DNA from 3 places in the Streptomyces sp. BK79 genome. Region 3 is predicted to be linked to each of the others. Evidence: riboswitches for the same ligand, from Rfam matches in the RefSeq annotation. Region 3 holds a riboswitch; each other region holds the start of a gene.
The links. A riboswitch is a leader RNA that binds a small molecule or an ion and turns the genes downstream of it on or off. The one in region 3 is predicted to bind cyclic di-AMP.
Positions count from the first base shown of each region.

Region 1 (4,339 bases), on a different contig from region 3:
CCCGCCAGGCACCCGCCCTGGTCGTCGCCGCCGGAGTGACCGGCTCCGCCATCGCGATCCCCCTCCTCGGCGCCACCGGCGCCCACGCGGCCGACGGGGCGAACTGGGACCGGGTCGCCGAGTGCGAGACCGGCGGTGCCTGGAGCCAGAACAGCGGCAACGGGTACTACGGCGGGCTGCAGCTGACGCAGGAGGTCTGGGAGCGGTACGGCGGCCTCCAGTACGCGTCGAGCGCCGACCAGGCCAGTCGCTCCCAGCAGATAAGAATCGCCGAGAAGCTGCACGCCGACCAGGGCATCGCCGCCTGGCCGACCTGCGGTCTGCTCGCGGGGCTGGGCAACGACGCGTCGGTCGTGGGCGGCGGTACGGGTTCGACGGGTGACGGTGCGTCGGAGGAGGCGGACGACGCCTCCGCGACCCCGGCCCCGACGGCGTCCGGGTCGGCCGGCTCGGGCGGCTCCGCCGACTCGGGTGAGCCGGACCGGTCGGGCCGGTCGTCCGGGGCGGCGGAGCCGACCGCCGGGGCGTCGTCCTCCCCCTCGTCCTCCGCCTCCTCGTCGGCCGGTCAGAACGAAGGGGCCACGTCCGACACGCCCGATACATCCGACACGTCCGACCCCGCGGCCGGCGCCGGCCGCGAGGAGTCCGCCGGTTCGTCCGCGCCCGTCACCAAGGGCGATGAATCGGACAAGGCGGGGCAGAGTGACGGTTCTTCGTCCCTCACCGGCACCGGCGAGTCCGGCGCGGGCAAGCATCGCGGCGGCAGCGCCGACGAGGGCCCGGTGGACGGCCGTACGGCGGAGTCGTCGGGGCGGCACGCCTCGCGTGACGAGGGCGGGGCGCGGGAGGCCGTCGACGGCGCCTACACCGTCCGCTCCGGCGACAGCCTGTGGGGCATCGCCGACTCCCTTGAGGTCGACGGCGGGTGGCGGTCGCTGTACGCGGGCAACAAGGACGTCGTCGGTGTCGACCCCGACCACATCCTGCCCGGTCAGACGCTCACGGTCACGGGCGAATCGGGCGAAAAGTAGGGGGAGTTCACGTCACGGTTCGAGACTGTATGTCCGTTTTGGATCACGTGAGATATAGGTCTCAGAAGCCGTGATCGTCTTTGAAAATCCGCGGCGCGCGTGTCTACGGTCGTGACCGCTCGCCATCGCGGGCCCCGGCTGCCGCAACGCCGAATCCTGCCAGCGGCCGTCCGGGAACAGTCGTCGCGTCAAGCGCCGAAGGCAGGAGCGGGGGACCCAAGGTAAGTGCCGCACCGGGCAGTTGAGCCGGAGCGGCTAGGGGTGGAGCCGAGTTCCGCGAGGAACCCGGCCGGGCAACTCAACCGGCCCGAACCCGACAGCTCACCTCGCAGGCGTCGGTGAGGGGATCAACCATGCTGTTTTCCGGCAAGGGCAAGCACCGCCGCCCGTCCAAGGCCACCCGTGTCATCGCCGTCGCCGGCGTCACCGGTGCCGCCGTCGCCGCCCCGCTGATGGCGGCCGGCAACGCCTCCGCCGCCACCGCCTCCGAGTGGGACGCCGTCGCCCAGTGCGAGTCCGGCGGCAACTGGTCCATCAACACCGGCAACGGCTACTACGGCGGTCTGCAGTTCTCCGCCTCCACCTGGGCCGGCTACGGCGGCACGCAGTACGCCGCGACCGCCGACCAGGCCAGCAAGGCGCAGCAGATCGAGATCGCCGAGAAGGTGCTCGCGGGCCAGGGCAAGGGTGCCTGGCCGGTCTGCGGCACCGGCCTGTCGAACGCCGCGTACACCGGCGGTGGCTCCACCGAGAGCCAGGACAGCGGTTCCTCGCAGAGCTCCGACAGCTCCGGCTCCGACAGCTCCTCCGGCTCGCAGAGCCAGAGCAGCGGCTCCACCGCCGACCGCTCCGCCGAGCAGAAGGCCTCCCGCTCCGACGAGCGCCCGGCCGCCAAGAAGGAGACCGTCACCACCCCGACCGGCCAGAAGGTCGAGAAGGGCGACGGCGAGTACAAGGTCGTCAAGGGCGACACCCTCAGCTCGATCGCCGAGGAGCACGACGTCAAGGGCGGCTGGGCCAAGCTGTTCGACCTGAACGACGACATCGTCGACGAGGCCGACCTGATCTTCCCGGGCCAGCAGCTGCACCTCAAGTAAGCGGCGGCCTCGCGACTCCCGCCCCGGTGCGTGTTCCCCCGTACGCACCGGGGCGGGTTTTTCGTGCCCTCGCCCGGCGCCCGACCGCGCACTTGATCGCGTACGGGTTTCCACGGGTTTCCGGGAACGTCTTTGTTTCGTTCGGAAACAATTTACTCTCGGTTCTGTCCATCGGGTGGGCGATCGGCTGGCCGATCGCCCGGAGCCGGTTAGGCTCGGTCCCGCAGAGCCGCCGCGGTCCAGCGGACCCGCGCGTCACACCGAAGCGTCACATTGAAGAAGGAGATGCTCGTGCCGTCCATCGACGTCGTCGTAGCCCGGGAAATCCTGGACTCCCGAGGCAACCCCACGGTCGAGGTCGAGGTCGGCCTCGACGACGGCAGCACGGGTCGTGCCGCCGTTCCGTCCGGTGCCTCCACCGGTGCCTTCGAGGCCATCGAACTCCGTGACGGCGACACCAACCGCTACCTCGGCAAGGGCGTCGAGAAGGCCGTCCTCGCCGTCATCGAGCAGATCGGCCCCGAGCTGGTCGGCTACGACGCCACCGAGCAGCGCCTGATCGACCAGGCCATGTTCGACCTGGACGCCACCGACAACAAGGGCTCGCTCGGCGCCAACGCCATCCTCGGCGTCTCGCTCGCCGTCGCCCACGCCGCCTCCGAGGCCAGCGACCTGCCGCTCTTCCGCTACCTGGGCGGCCCCAACGCGCACCTGCTGCCGGTGCCGATGATGAACATCCTGAACGGCGGCTCGCACGCCGACTCCAACGTGGACATCCAGGAGTTCATGATCGCCCCGATCGGCGCGGAGTCCTTCTCCGAGGCCCTGCGCTGGGGCGCCGAGGTCTACCACACGCTGAAGAAGGTCCTGAAGAACAAGGGCCTGGCCACCGGCCTCGGCGACGAGGGCGGCTTCGCCCCGAACCTCGGCTCCAACCGCGAGGCCCTCGACCTCATCCTCGAGGCGATCAAGGAAGCCGGCTACACCCCCGGCGAGCAGATCGCCCTCGCGCTCGACGTCGCCGCGTCCGAGTTCTACAAGGACGGCTCCTACACCTTCGAGGGCAAGGAGCGCACGGCCGCCGAGATGACCGAGTACTACGCCGAGCTGGTCGAGGCGTACCCGCTGGTCTCCATCGAGGACCCGCTGTTCGAGGACGACTGGGAGGGCTGGAAGGTCCTCACCGGCAAGCTCGGCGACAAGGTCCAGATCGTCGGCGACGACCTGTTCGTCACCAACCCGGAGCGCCTGGCCCGCGGCATCGAGGAGGGCGCCGCCAACGCCCTGCTGGTCAAGGTCAACCAGATCGGCTCGCTCACCGAGACCCTGGACGCCGTCGAGCTGGCCCAGCGCAACGGCTTCAAGTGCATGATGTCCCACCGCTCCGGCGAGACCGAGGACGTCACCATCGCCGACCTGGCCGTCGCCACCAACTGCGGCCAGATCAAGACCGGCGCCCCGGCCCGCTCCGAGCGCGTCGCCAAGTACAACCAGCTGCTGCGCATCGAGGAGATCCTCGACGACGCCGCGGTGTACGCCGGCCGCAGCGCGTTCCCGCGCTTCAAGGGCTGAGCCCGAAGCCGTAGGCAGCGTCGTACGTACGTCCCCGTACCCGGTCCCGTACCGTGTGCGGGGACGTACGCGTGTGCACGGGAGGCGGAGACCAGATGGCCGTGAAGGACCGGGACCGTTTCTCCACCGCGACCAGGATCCGGATCATCGGCGAGCAGACCGCGGCCCGGGTCTACCGCTCGCAGACCAAGCGCCAGGCCCGCCGCTCCCGGCTGACCGGCCGGGCCGCGCTGCTCGCGATGGTGCTCTGCTCCCTCGTGGTGGCGCTCGCCTACCCGATACGGCAGTACGTCGCCCAGCGCGCCGAGATCGCCGATCTCCAGCGGGAGCAGCGCGAGACCCGGGAGCGGGTCGAGGTCCTGCGCGACTTCAAGGCACGCTGGCAGGACGACGCCTACGCCGAGCAGCAGATCCGGCGGCGGCTGCACTACGTGATGCCGGGGGAGACCGGGTTCGTGGTCGTCGACCCGGGCGCGGCCGAGCAGGCCCGCGCCGAGGCCGGCGGCGCCGACCGCCCCTGGTACCGGAACGTCTGGGACGGCGTCGACAAGGCCGACGCCGCCGCCCGCCGGCCGTGAACCGACCGCCCCGGCAGTGACTCAACAGGAAGACCAGCAGAAGACAGTCATGCAGACTCCC
Region 1 is NZ_JBHVOC010000010.1:31,383-35,721, reverse strand. Features, by position in the region: gene ACFIF2_RS14340 (transglycosylase family protein) at 1-1,031, shown strand, start outside; cyclic di-AMP (ydaO/yuaA leader) riboswitch at 1,215-1,381, shown strand; gene ACFIF2_RS14335 (transglycosylase family protein) at 1,385-2,128, shown strand; gene eno (phosphopyruvate hydratase) at 2,420-3,700, shown strand; gene ACFIF2_RS14325 (septum formation initiator family protein) at 3,796-4,278, shown strand; gene ACFIF2_RS14320 (DUF501 domain-containing protein) at 4,328-4,339, shown strand, end outside.
Region 1: linked by a shared signal. The riboswitch ahead of ACFIF2_RS14335 (transglycosylase family protein) and the one ahead of ACFIF2_RS23935 (transglycosylase SLT domain-containing protein) in region 3 are both predicted to bind cyclic di-AMP.

Region 2 (4,339 bases), on a different contig from region 3:
GACGTCGCCCTGGACCGGCTGGCGAAGCTGGTCGCCGAGGGCCTCGAGGAACTCCCCGAGACCGTCTGACCGACGGCGGCATCGAAAAGGCCCGCCCCGACGCTTTCCGCGCCCGGGCGGGCCTTTCCCTTTCCGCTTTCCCGGCAGCTCTCGGGCTCCAAGGGGAAAAGGGCAGCACAAAACAGCCCCCGGAATTCCCTTCCCTTTGTATACGGTGCCCGTGTTAATGCCGCAGGCTCGGTGTGTTTACGGGACGTTGCGAGTTCCTCACACGCTCCGTCCGTTCACCGCCGGAGGCGAAGCGCAGCCGGTGCGCCGGCGTCGACCGCTCGGTGTGCTGCGCCATGAGCGCCCGCGCGCGCTCGCCGTCACCCCGGGCCACCGCGTCGACGACCGCGCCGTGCTCCGCCCAGCACTCCACCGGGTCGGCCGACGCCTCCACGACGTACATCCAGGCGATCTTGTGGCGCAGCTGGGTCAGCAGGGCCGTCAGGGAAGGGCTGCCGGTGGCCTGGGCGAGGGTCTCGTGGAACCACCCGCCGAGTGAGCGCAGGTCCTCGCTGTTGCCCTGCCTGGCACGCTCCTGTCCCAGCCGCACCAGCCCGCGCAGCACCTTGAGGTGCGCCTCGGTGCGGCGCCGGGCGGCCCGGGAGGCGCCGAGGGGTTCCAGGAGCGCCCGGGTCTCCAGCAGGTCGGCGGCCTCCTGCCCGGTCGGTTCCGCGACGCACGCGCCCGCGTGCCGCCGGGTCACCACGAAGCCCTCGGCCTCCAGGGTGCGCAGGGCCTCACGGACGGGGACGCGGGAGACGCCGTAGCGGCGGGCGAGGAGTTCCTCGGTGAGGCGGCTGCCGCGCGCGTGGACGCCGGAGACGATGTCGTCCCGGATCGCCGTGCACACCGAGTGCGCCGGAATACGCATGCCCGACCTCCGCCTTAATCCCCGTGAAACGTCGACGATTGACGCGTGTTCAGTGACTCTAGGCCAATGCGGCGGACATTCCGACGGCGGGACGGATTTCATGGATATTTTTTGGACAAGGGACGGGCCCGGACCGTGCGCCGGAAAGGGAAAACCCCGGCTCGGTGAGCCGGGGTCCTCGGGTGCTGCCGTACCGTCCGCCGTCAGAGGTTCACGCCGTGGGAGCGGAGGTAGGCGACGGGGTCCATGTCCGAGCCGTACTCCTGGCTCGTCCGGGCCTCGAAGTGCAGGTGCGGCCCGGTGACGTTGCCGGTGGCGCCGGAGAGGCCGATCTGCCGGCCCGGCTCGACCGACTGGCCCACCGAGACGCCGATGGACGACAGGTGGCCGTACTGCGTGTACGTGCCGTCGTGCATCTTGATCACGACCTGGTTGCCGTACGCCCCGCCCCAGCCGGCCTCGACGACGGTGCCGGCGCCGACCGCGTGCACGGTGGTGCCGCTGGCGGCGTGGAAGTCGATGCCGGTGTGGCTGCCGGAGGACCACAGGGAGCTGCCAGCCTGGTAGGCGGTGGAGACGTAGGAAGCGGTGATCGGCGGCACGAAGGTGTTGAGGCGCTTGCGCTCCGCCTCGCGCGCGGCGCGCTCCTTGGCCTCGCGCGCCTGTTCGGCGGCCTCGGCGGCCCGCTCGCGCGCGGCCTCCTGGGCCGCCTGACGGGCGGCGGCGTCCAGGGCGGCCTGCTTCTGCGCGGTGGCCTGGGCGTCGATCTCGTCGGCTATGGAGTCGCCGATGGTGATGACCGGGGTGAGTCCGCTCTGCTCCGGCGCGGGCTCGGCGGCGAGCGCCGGAGCGGCGAGGGTGCCGACGACGCCGGTGGTGGCGAGGGCCGCGACGCCCGCCGCGCGGGCGGTGGTGCGGTGCATGCGGCCGGGGCGGCGGTGCTTCCCGGTGGCGCGCGTGAACGCCATGTAGAGGCTGGTCCTTTCCTTCCCTCTCGCCTACCGGGTTAGCTGACGGGTTCGGAGGTGGAAGGTCTCCTACGGACCCCCTCGCTGCACGCGCGGGCGCCCGATTCACCCCAGGGACTGCGATGGGTCCCCGGCTCCCCTGGCTCGCGCCGTACGGGGACTCGGCGATGACTGTCCGGTGCCGCGGGTGCGGCGCACTGCCTGACGAACAGCCCGGAAGACGCTAAACGCGGCTGTCTTCAATCCTCAAACGCAACTGGCCTTTTGTAGCGCATGCCACAGGGCAGACAGGCAGCCTCTCCCTCAATTCGGACAAAAGGCGGCCCTGGTGACACTTGGGTCACCAGGGCCACCGCGCGCGTGTGTGCCGCTACTCGGCCGCCACCACGGTGACTTCACCGATGCCGAGGGCCTCGACGGGCTCCTTGATCTGCGCCGCGTCACCGACGAGGACGGTCACGAGGCGGTCCACCGGGAAGGCGTTCACGACCGCCGCCGTGGCCTCCACGGTGCCCGTGGCGGCGAGTTGGCGGTAGAGCGTGGCCTGGTAGTCGTCGGGCAGGTGCTGCTCGACCTGGTCGGCCAGCGTGCTCGCCACGGCCGCCGCCGTCTCGTACTTCAGCGGCGCCACGCCCACCAGGTTCTGCACCGCGACGTCCCGTTCGGCGTCGGTGAGGCCGCCCTGAGCGAGCGTCCGCAGCACGGTCCACAGGTCCTGGAGCGCGGGGCCCGTGTTGGGGGTGTCGACGGAGCCGCTGATGGCGAGCATGGCGGCGCCCGTGCCGTCGGGCGCGGACCGCAGCACCTGCCCGAACGCCCGTACGCCGTAGGTGTAGCCCTTCTCCTCGCGCAGGACGCGGTCCAGGCGCGAGGTGAGGGTGCCGCCCAGGCAGTAGGTGCCGAGCACCTGCGCCGGCCACACGCGGTCGTGCCGGTCGGAGCCGGTGCGGCCGATCAGCAACTGCGTCTGTACGGCTCCGGGGCGGTCCACGATGACGACCCGGCCCCGGTCGTCGGCGGTCACCGGGGGCACGGGGCGCGGCTCGGCGGCGGAGCCGGTCCACGTGCCCAGCGTCTCGCCGAGCAGCGCGTCGAGGTCGACGTCGGTGAGGTCGCCGACGACCACGGCGGTGGCCGTGGCGGGGCGGACGTGCTTCTCGTAGAAGGCGCGTACGGCCGCCGAGTCGATGTTCTCGACCGTCTCCTCGGTGCCCTGGCGGGGGCGCGACATGCGCGACCCGGCCGGGAACAGCTCCTTGGAGAGTTCCTTGGCGGCGCGGCGGGACGGGTTGGCCAGCTCGTGCGGGATCTCGTCGAGCCGGTTGCGGACCAGGCGCTCGATCTCGCTGTCCGCGAAGGCGGGCGCCCTGAGGGCGTCGGCGACCAGGCCGAGCGCCTTGGCGAGCCGGGAGACGGGCACCTCCAGGCTCAGCCGGACGCCGGGGTGGTCGGCGTGCGCGTCGAGGGTGGCGCCGCAGCGCTCCAGTTCGGCGGCGAAGTCCTCGGCGGAGTGCTTGTCGGTGCCCTCGGAGAAGGCGCGCGCCATGATCGTCGCGACGCCGTCCAGACCGGCCGGCTCGGCGTCCAGGGGCGCGTCGAGGAGCACCTCCACGGCGACGACCTGCTGGCCGGGGCGGTGGCAGCGCAGCACGGTGAGACCGTTGTCGAGGCTGCCGCGCTCGGGGGCCGGGAACGCCCACGGCTTGGGCTCTCCCGCCTGCGGCCGCGGGTGGAATTCCATGGTGGCGAGCTCGGTCACTTGGCCGCCTCCTCGTTCTCGTCGGTGGCGTCGGAGTCGTGGGCGGTGTTCTCGTCCGCGGAGGCGGTGGGCTCGTAGACGAGCACCGCGCGGTTGTCGGGGCGCAGGCGGGCCTTGGCGACCTCCTGGACCTCCTCGGCGGTCACCTCCAGCACCCGCTGCACGGCGGTGAGGGCGAGCTGCGGGTCGCCGAACAGGACGGCGTACCGGCACAGTTCGTCGGCGCGGCCCGCGACCGTGCCCAGCCGGTCCAGCCACTCGCGCTCCAACTGGGCCTGGGCGCGCTCCATCTCCTCGGCCGTGGGACCCTCCTCGGCGAACCGGGCGAGCTCCTCGTCGATGGCGGTCTCGATGACCGGCACCTCGACGTCGCCGGACGTCTTCACGTCCAGCCACCCCAGGGAGGGCGCCCCGGCCAGTCGCAGCAGGCCGAACCCGGCGGCGACGGCCGTGCGGTCGCGGCGCACCAGCCGGTTGTACAGGCGGGAGGACTCGCCGCCGCCCAGGACGGTGAGGGCCAGGTCGGCCGCGTCGCACGCGCGCGTGCCGTCCTCCGGCAGGCGGTAGGCCGCCATCAGGGCGCGGGCCGGGACCTCCTCCTCGACGACCTCGCGCAGCTGCCCGCCCATGACGTCGGGCAGCGAGCCGTCGCGGGGCGGCTGCTTGCCGTCGTGCGAGGCGATGGAGCCGAAG
Region 2 is NZ_JBHVOC010000012.1:111,673-116,011, reverse strand. Features, by position in the region: gene ACFIF2_RS16935 (HPr family phosphocarrier protein) at 1-69, shown strand, start outside; gene ACFIF2_RS16930 (GntR family transcriptional regulator) at 224-919, opposite strand; gene ACFIF2_RS16925 (M23 family metallopeptidase) at 1,123-1,887, opposite strand; cyclic di-AMP (ydaO/yuaA leader) riboswitch at 1,900-2,064, opposite strand; gene ACFIF2_RS16920 (M16 family metallopeptidase) at 2,258-3,646, opposite strand; gene ACFIF2_RS16915 (M16 family metallopeptidase) at 3,643-4,339, opposite strand, start outside.
Region 2: linked by a shared signal. The riboswitch ahead of ACFIF2_RS16925 (M23 family metallopeptidase) and the one ahead of ACFIF2_RS23935 (transglycosylase SLT domain-containing protein) in region 3 are both predicted to bind cyclic di-AMP.

Region 3 (4,339 bases):
CACGCCGCGTCGCACGGCCGCCTCGTCCATCACGTCGTCGTGGTACAGCGTGGCGAGGTGGGTCAGCTCCACGACGACGGCCGAGGGCACGATGCCGGGGGCGTAGGGGTCGCCGAACTGGGACGCCAGCATGACCAGCAGGGGCCGGAACCGTTTGCCGCCGGCCCGCACCAGGTGCTGGGCGGCCTCCGTGATGAAGGGCACCTCGCTTTTGGTTGCCTCGAGCAACCCTTCCTCGACCGCGACCAATCCGGCCTGGACATCGGCTTCCAGAGCCTGGTCCCGCACGCTCAGCCCGAACGGCCCGACGACGGTCACGAGGGGTCTCCTGTCTGCTGGTGTCTACTGGCGATTACCTGGTTTGTCGATAGGTCGCTGCCACCACTCAAGTCAGCGTATCCGGTCACGTTTCGATCACCGCTAGCGCCCACCGTTACAGGCCGGTCGGTATCGGATCATGCGCGGTATGTTTTTGATCAGGTGATATGAGCAGACATTGATCGACATCCCCGAGACGGGAAGCCGCCACCGAAGATCACATCACCCCTCCCAACGCCCCGCACTCCGAGTACGTCACCCGCACGGCCCACTCCACCTCCGTCCCGAACAGATGCCCGCACGGCACGCGGAAACACCGGACGGACCGGAACCGGCCACGGCGGAGACCGGCACCCGCCGCACGGGGCGATCGGACCGCCCGACGGCCGCGCGACCCGAAGCCTTCCGCACCGCTGGGCGGTTGAAGCCAAGTTGGGCCTGATGCCCGATTTGCGCCCCTTGTTGACGCCCGTGAGTTGGCTCACTCCCCCGCGACTGTGGGCAACCCTGCCGCCGACTGTGCCCTCCCTTTGCGCCACAAGCCAGTTGAGGCTTGGCAGCAGCAAAGGATCAAGCGCATCAAATGCCCCAGATCAAGGTCAACAGGCGCGTTGGGTGATTCCTGCACTTGTTCCGGACATGTGCTCTCGCATACGTTCCCGGCCTGTCGGGCGGACGCCGAATCCTGCCACCGCCCGGACACATGTCATCCGCCAACACACTTCGCAGGCAGGAGCGGGGGACCCAGGTAAGTCGCCGCGCCGGTCACCACCGGAGCGGCTCGGGGTGAAGCCGTGCCCGTCAGGGCCCGGCCGGGCACCTCCCCGCCCGAACCCGACAGCTCACCTCGCAGGCGTAAGGAGAGGGACTGAAGCATGTCTGCCAACGGTCAGAACCGTCACGCCCGCACCACCCGCCTCGCCCGCAAGCTGGCCCTGGCCGGCACCGGCGCCGCGGTGCTCGCCCTGCCGCTCCTCGGTGCCACCGGTGCCTCCGCGGCCACCCCGGCCGCCGCCCCGACCGCCGCCACCGCCGCGACGACCTACCCGGACAACCTCGACGGCTGGATCCGCGAGTCGCTCGACATCATGGCGCAGCACGGCATCCCCGGCTCGTACGAGGGCATCCACCGCAACATCATGCGCGAGTCCTCCGGCAACCCGCTCGCGATCAACAACTGGGACATCAACGCCGTCAACGGCACCCCGTCCAAGGGCCTGCTCCAGGTGATCGACCCGACCTTCCAGGCGTACCACGTGCCCGGCACCTCCTGGGACCCGTACGACCCGGTCGCCAACATCACCGCCGCCTGCAACTACGCGGCCGACCGCTACGGCTCGATGGACAACGTCTTCGGCGCCTACTGAGCCGCAGGGACGCGGGTCAGCGGGATCCGAAGAGACGCTCGAGGACGACGGCCACGCCGTCGTCCTCGTTCGTCGTGGTGACCTCGTCGGCCACCGCCTTCAGTTCCGGATGGGCGCCGGCCATGGCGACGCCGTGGGCCGCCCACTGGAACATGGGGATGTCGTTGGGCATGTCGCCGAAGGCGATCGTCCGCTCCCGGCCCACGCCCAGCCGCTCGGCGGCCAGCGCCAGCCCCGTCGCCTTGGTGATGCCGCACGGCTGGAGCTCCACCGTCCCCGGCCCCGACATGGTCACCGTCGCCAGGGAACCGACCACCGAACGCGCCGTCGTCGCCAACTCGTCGTCGGACAGGTCGGGGTGGCGCAGCAGCACCTTGCTGATCGGCGCGCTCCACAGTTCGTCGCGCCGGTCGACCCGCACCGCGGGCAGGGTCGGGTGGGGCATCAGGTAGCCCGGCTCGATGAGCGTCAGGCCGTCGACGCCGTCCTGGTCGACCGCCGCGTGCACCTGCCCGACCTCGGCCTCGATCTTGCCGAGCGCGGTCTCGGCCAGCTCCCGGTCCAGGGTGACCGACCACAGCATCCGATGCGCTCCGGCGTCGTACACCTGCGCGCCCTGACCGCACACCGCGAGCCCCGTGCAGCCGAGCCCGTCGAGCAGGGCCCGCACCCTCGGCGCCGGCCGGCCGGTCACCACCAGGTGCCGCGCCCCCGCCCCGGCCACCCGCGCCAGCGCGGCCAGCGACCGGTCGGAGACGGTGTCGTCGCCGCGGAGCAGCGTGCCGTCGAGGTCGGTGGCGACGAGTGAATATGCGGTGCGGTCCATGATCAGAGAATACGGACACCGCACCTGTCCGACTCACCCGCGATCGCATCCGAACGAGGACGCGCGAGTACGGCACAAGTGCGTACGAGTCCGGCACGAGTGCGGCCGAGGACGCACGTTCGTGTCCGAAACCTGGCACATCATCGCGTTCATCGGCTAAAGCCGGTTAAAGGCCTGTGCACCGGTTGGCAACAACATGGTCCGCTACCTACCGGTCGGGCGGCCCCGACGGTACCTTCCTTCTGTCCAGGGGGGACTTGATCGGGGGGTCGGGTTGAACGGCGGACGTGTACGCGTGCTCAGGCCGGAGGAACTGGGCGAGGGGGAACGGGAGCGCTGGCGGGAGCTGCGCGCCGGGTCGACGGCGCCGCGCAACCCGTTCATGGAACCGGAGTTCACCGACGTCGTGGGCCGGGTGCGGCCGCGGGCGCGGGTGGCGGTGGTGTACGACGGCGGTGACCCCGCCGGTTTCCTGCCGCACGAGCGCGGACCGCTGGGCCAGGGCCGGGCGATCGGGCTCGGCGTGTCGGACTGCCAGGGCGCGGTGCTGCGCCCGGGCCTCGCCCCGGACACCCGCGCCCTGCTGCGGGCCTGCTCCCTGTCCAGCTTCGCCTTCGACAACCTGGAGGCGGCACAGGGACTGTTCCTACCGCACGCGGCGGAGGAGCACACCGCGTACGTCATCGACGTGGAGAAGGGGTACGCCGCGTACGAGGACGTGCTGCGCGCGCAGTCGCCGAAGTTCCTGAAGACCACCCTCGCCAAGGAGCGCAGGCTCGGCCGCCAGGTCGGGGACGTGCGCTTCGTGTTCGACGAGCGCGATCCGGCCGCGCTGCGCACGCTCATGGCGTGGAAGTCGGCGCAGTACCGCAGGACGGGGCGCCGGGACCGGTTCGCCCAGGAGTGGATCAGCCGGCTCGTCGCCCGCCTGGCCGAGACCCGGGCGCCGCAGTGCACGGGCACGCTGTCCGTGCTCTACGCCGGCGGCCGGCCCGTCGCCGCCCACTTCGGGCTGCGGTCGGCGACGGTCCTGGCCTGCTGGTTCCCGGCGTACGACCCGGACTTCGCCAAGTACTCGCCGGGGCTGGTGCTGCATCTGCGGATGGCGGAGGCCGCCGCCGCCGAGGGCGTCGGGCTGCTCGACATGGGCCGGGGCGCGGCGGAGTACAAGGACGCGCTGAAGACCGGCGAACTGCCCGTGTACGAGGGGACGGTGACGCGGGTGGGCGCGGGCGCCGCGCTGCACTGGCTCGGGCGCGAACCGGCCCGCCGCGTACACGGGTTCGTGCGCGACCGGCCCCGGCTGGCGTCGCTGGCCGTACGGACGTTGAGGGGCGTGGCCCGGCTTCGCCGGTCATGACGGAGGGCGATCAGGAGGGGGTGGGCGCGTGGCCGGTGTGCGGCGTGCGCGGCAGGGGACACTGCGGGAGATCGAGGGCTTCCTGAGCATCGAGCCCGTGCAGGTCGCCGAGCTGGAACTCGGTGACGAGGGGGCTGCGGGGGGCGCGGAGGGCGCGGAGGGCGCGGAGCTGAGACCGGGGCCGGGCAGTGCGCCGGTGACGTGCGGGATGGTGTTCCTGCTGGTCAGGCAGGCCGGTGTACCCATCGGCACCCTGCTCGGGCGGGTGCCCGAGGGCGCGGATCCCACGGAGGTGCTGGCCGGGCTCGCCCGGGAGCTGCCGCGCGGGGCGCCGGCCGAGCCGTCGCCCCGGCCGCCGTCCGCCAGTGTCGTGGTCGCCACCCGGGAGCGGGCCGGCCGGCTCGCCCGCGCGCTGGACTCGCTGCTCGCGCAGGACCACCCGGACTTCGAGATCGTCGTCGTCGACAA
Region 3 is NZ_JBHVOC010000020.1:11,262-15,600, forward strand. Features, by position in the region: gene ACFIF2_RS23930 (polyprenyl synthetase family protein) at 1-318, opposite strand, end outside; cyclic di-AMP (ydaO/yuaA leader) riboswitch at 1,020-1,188, shown strand; gene ACFIF2_RS23935 (transglycosylase SLT domain-containing protein) at 1,194-1,685, shown strand; gene ACFIF2_RS23940 (HAD family hydrolase) at 1,702-2,511, opposite strand; gene ACFIF2_RS23945 (GNAT family N-acetyltransferase) at 2,807-3,871, shown strand; gene ACFIF2_RS23950 (glycosyltransferase) at 3,909-4,339, shown strand, end outside.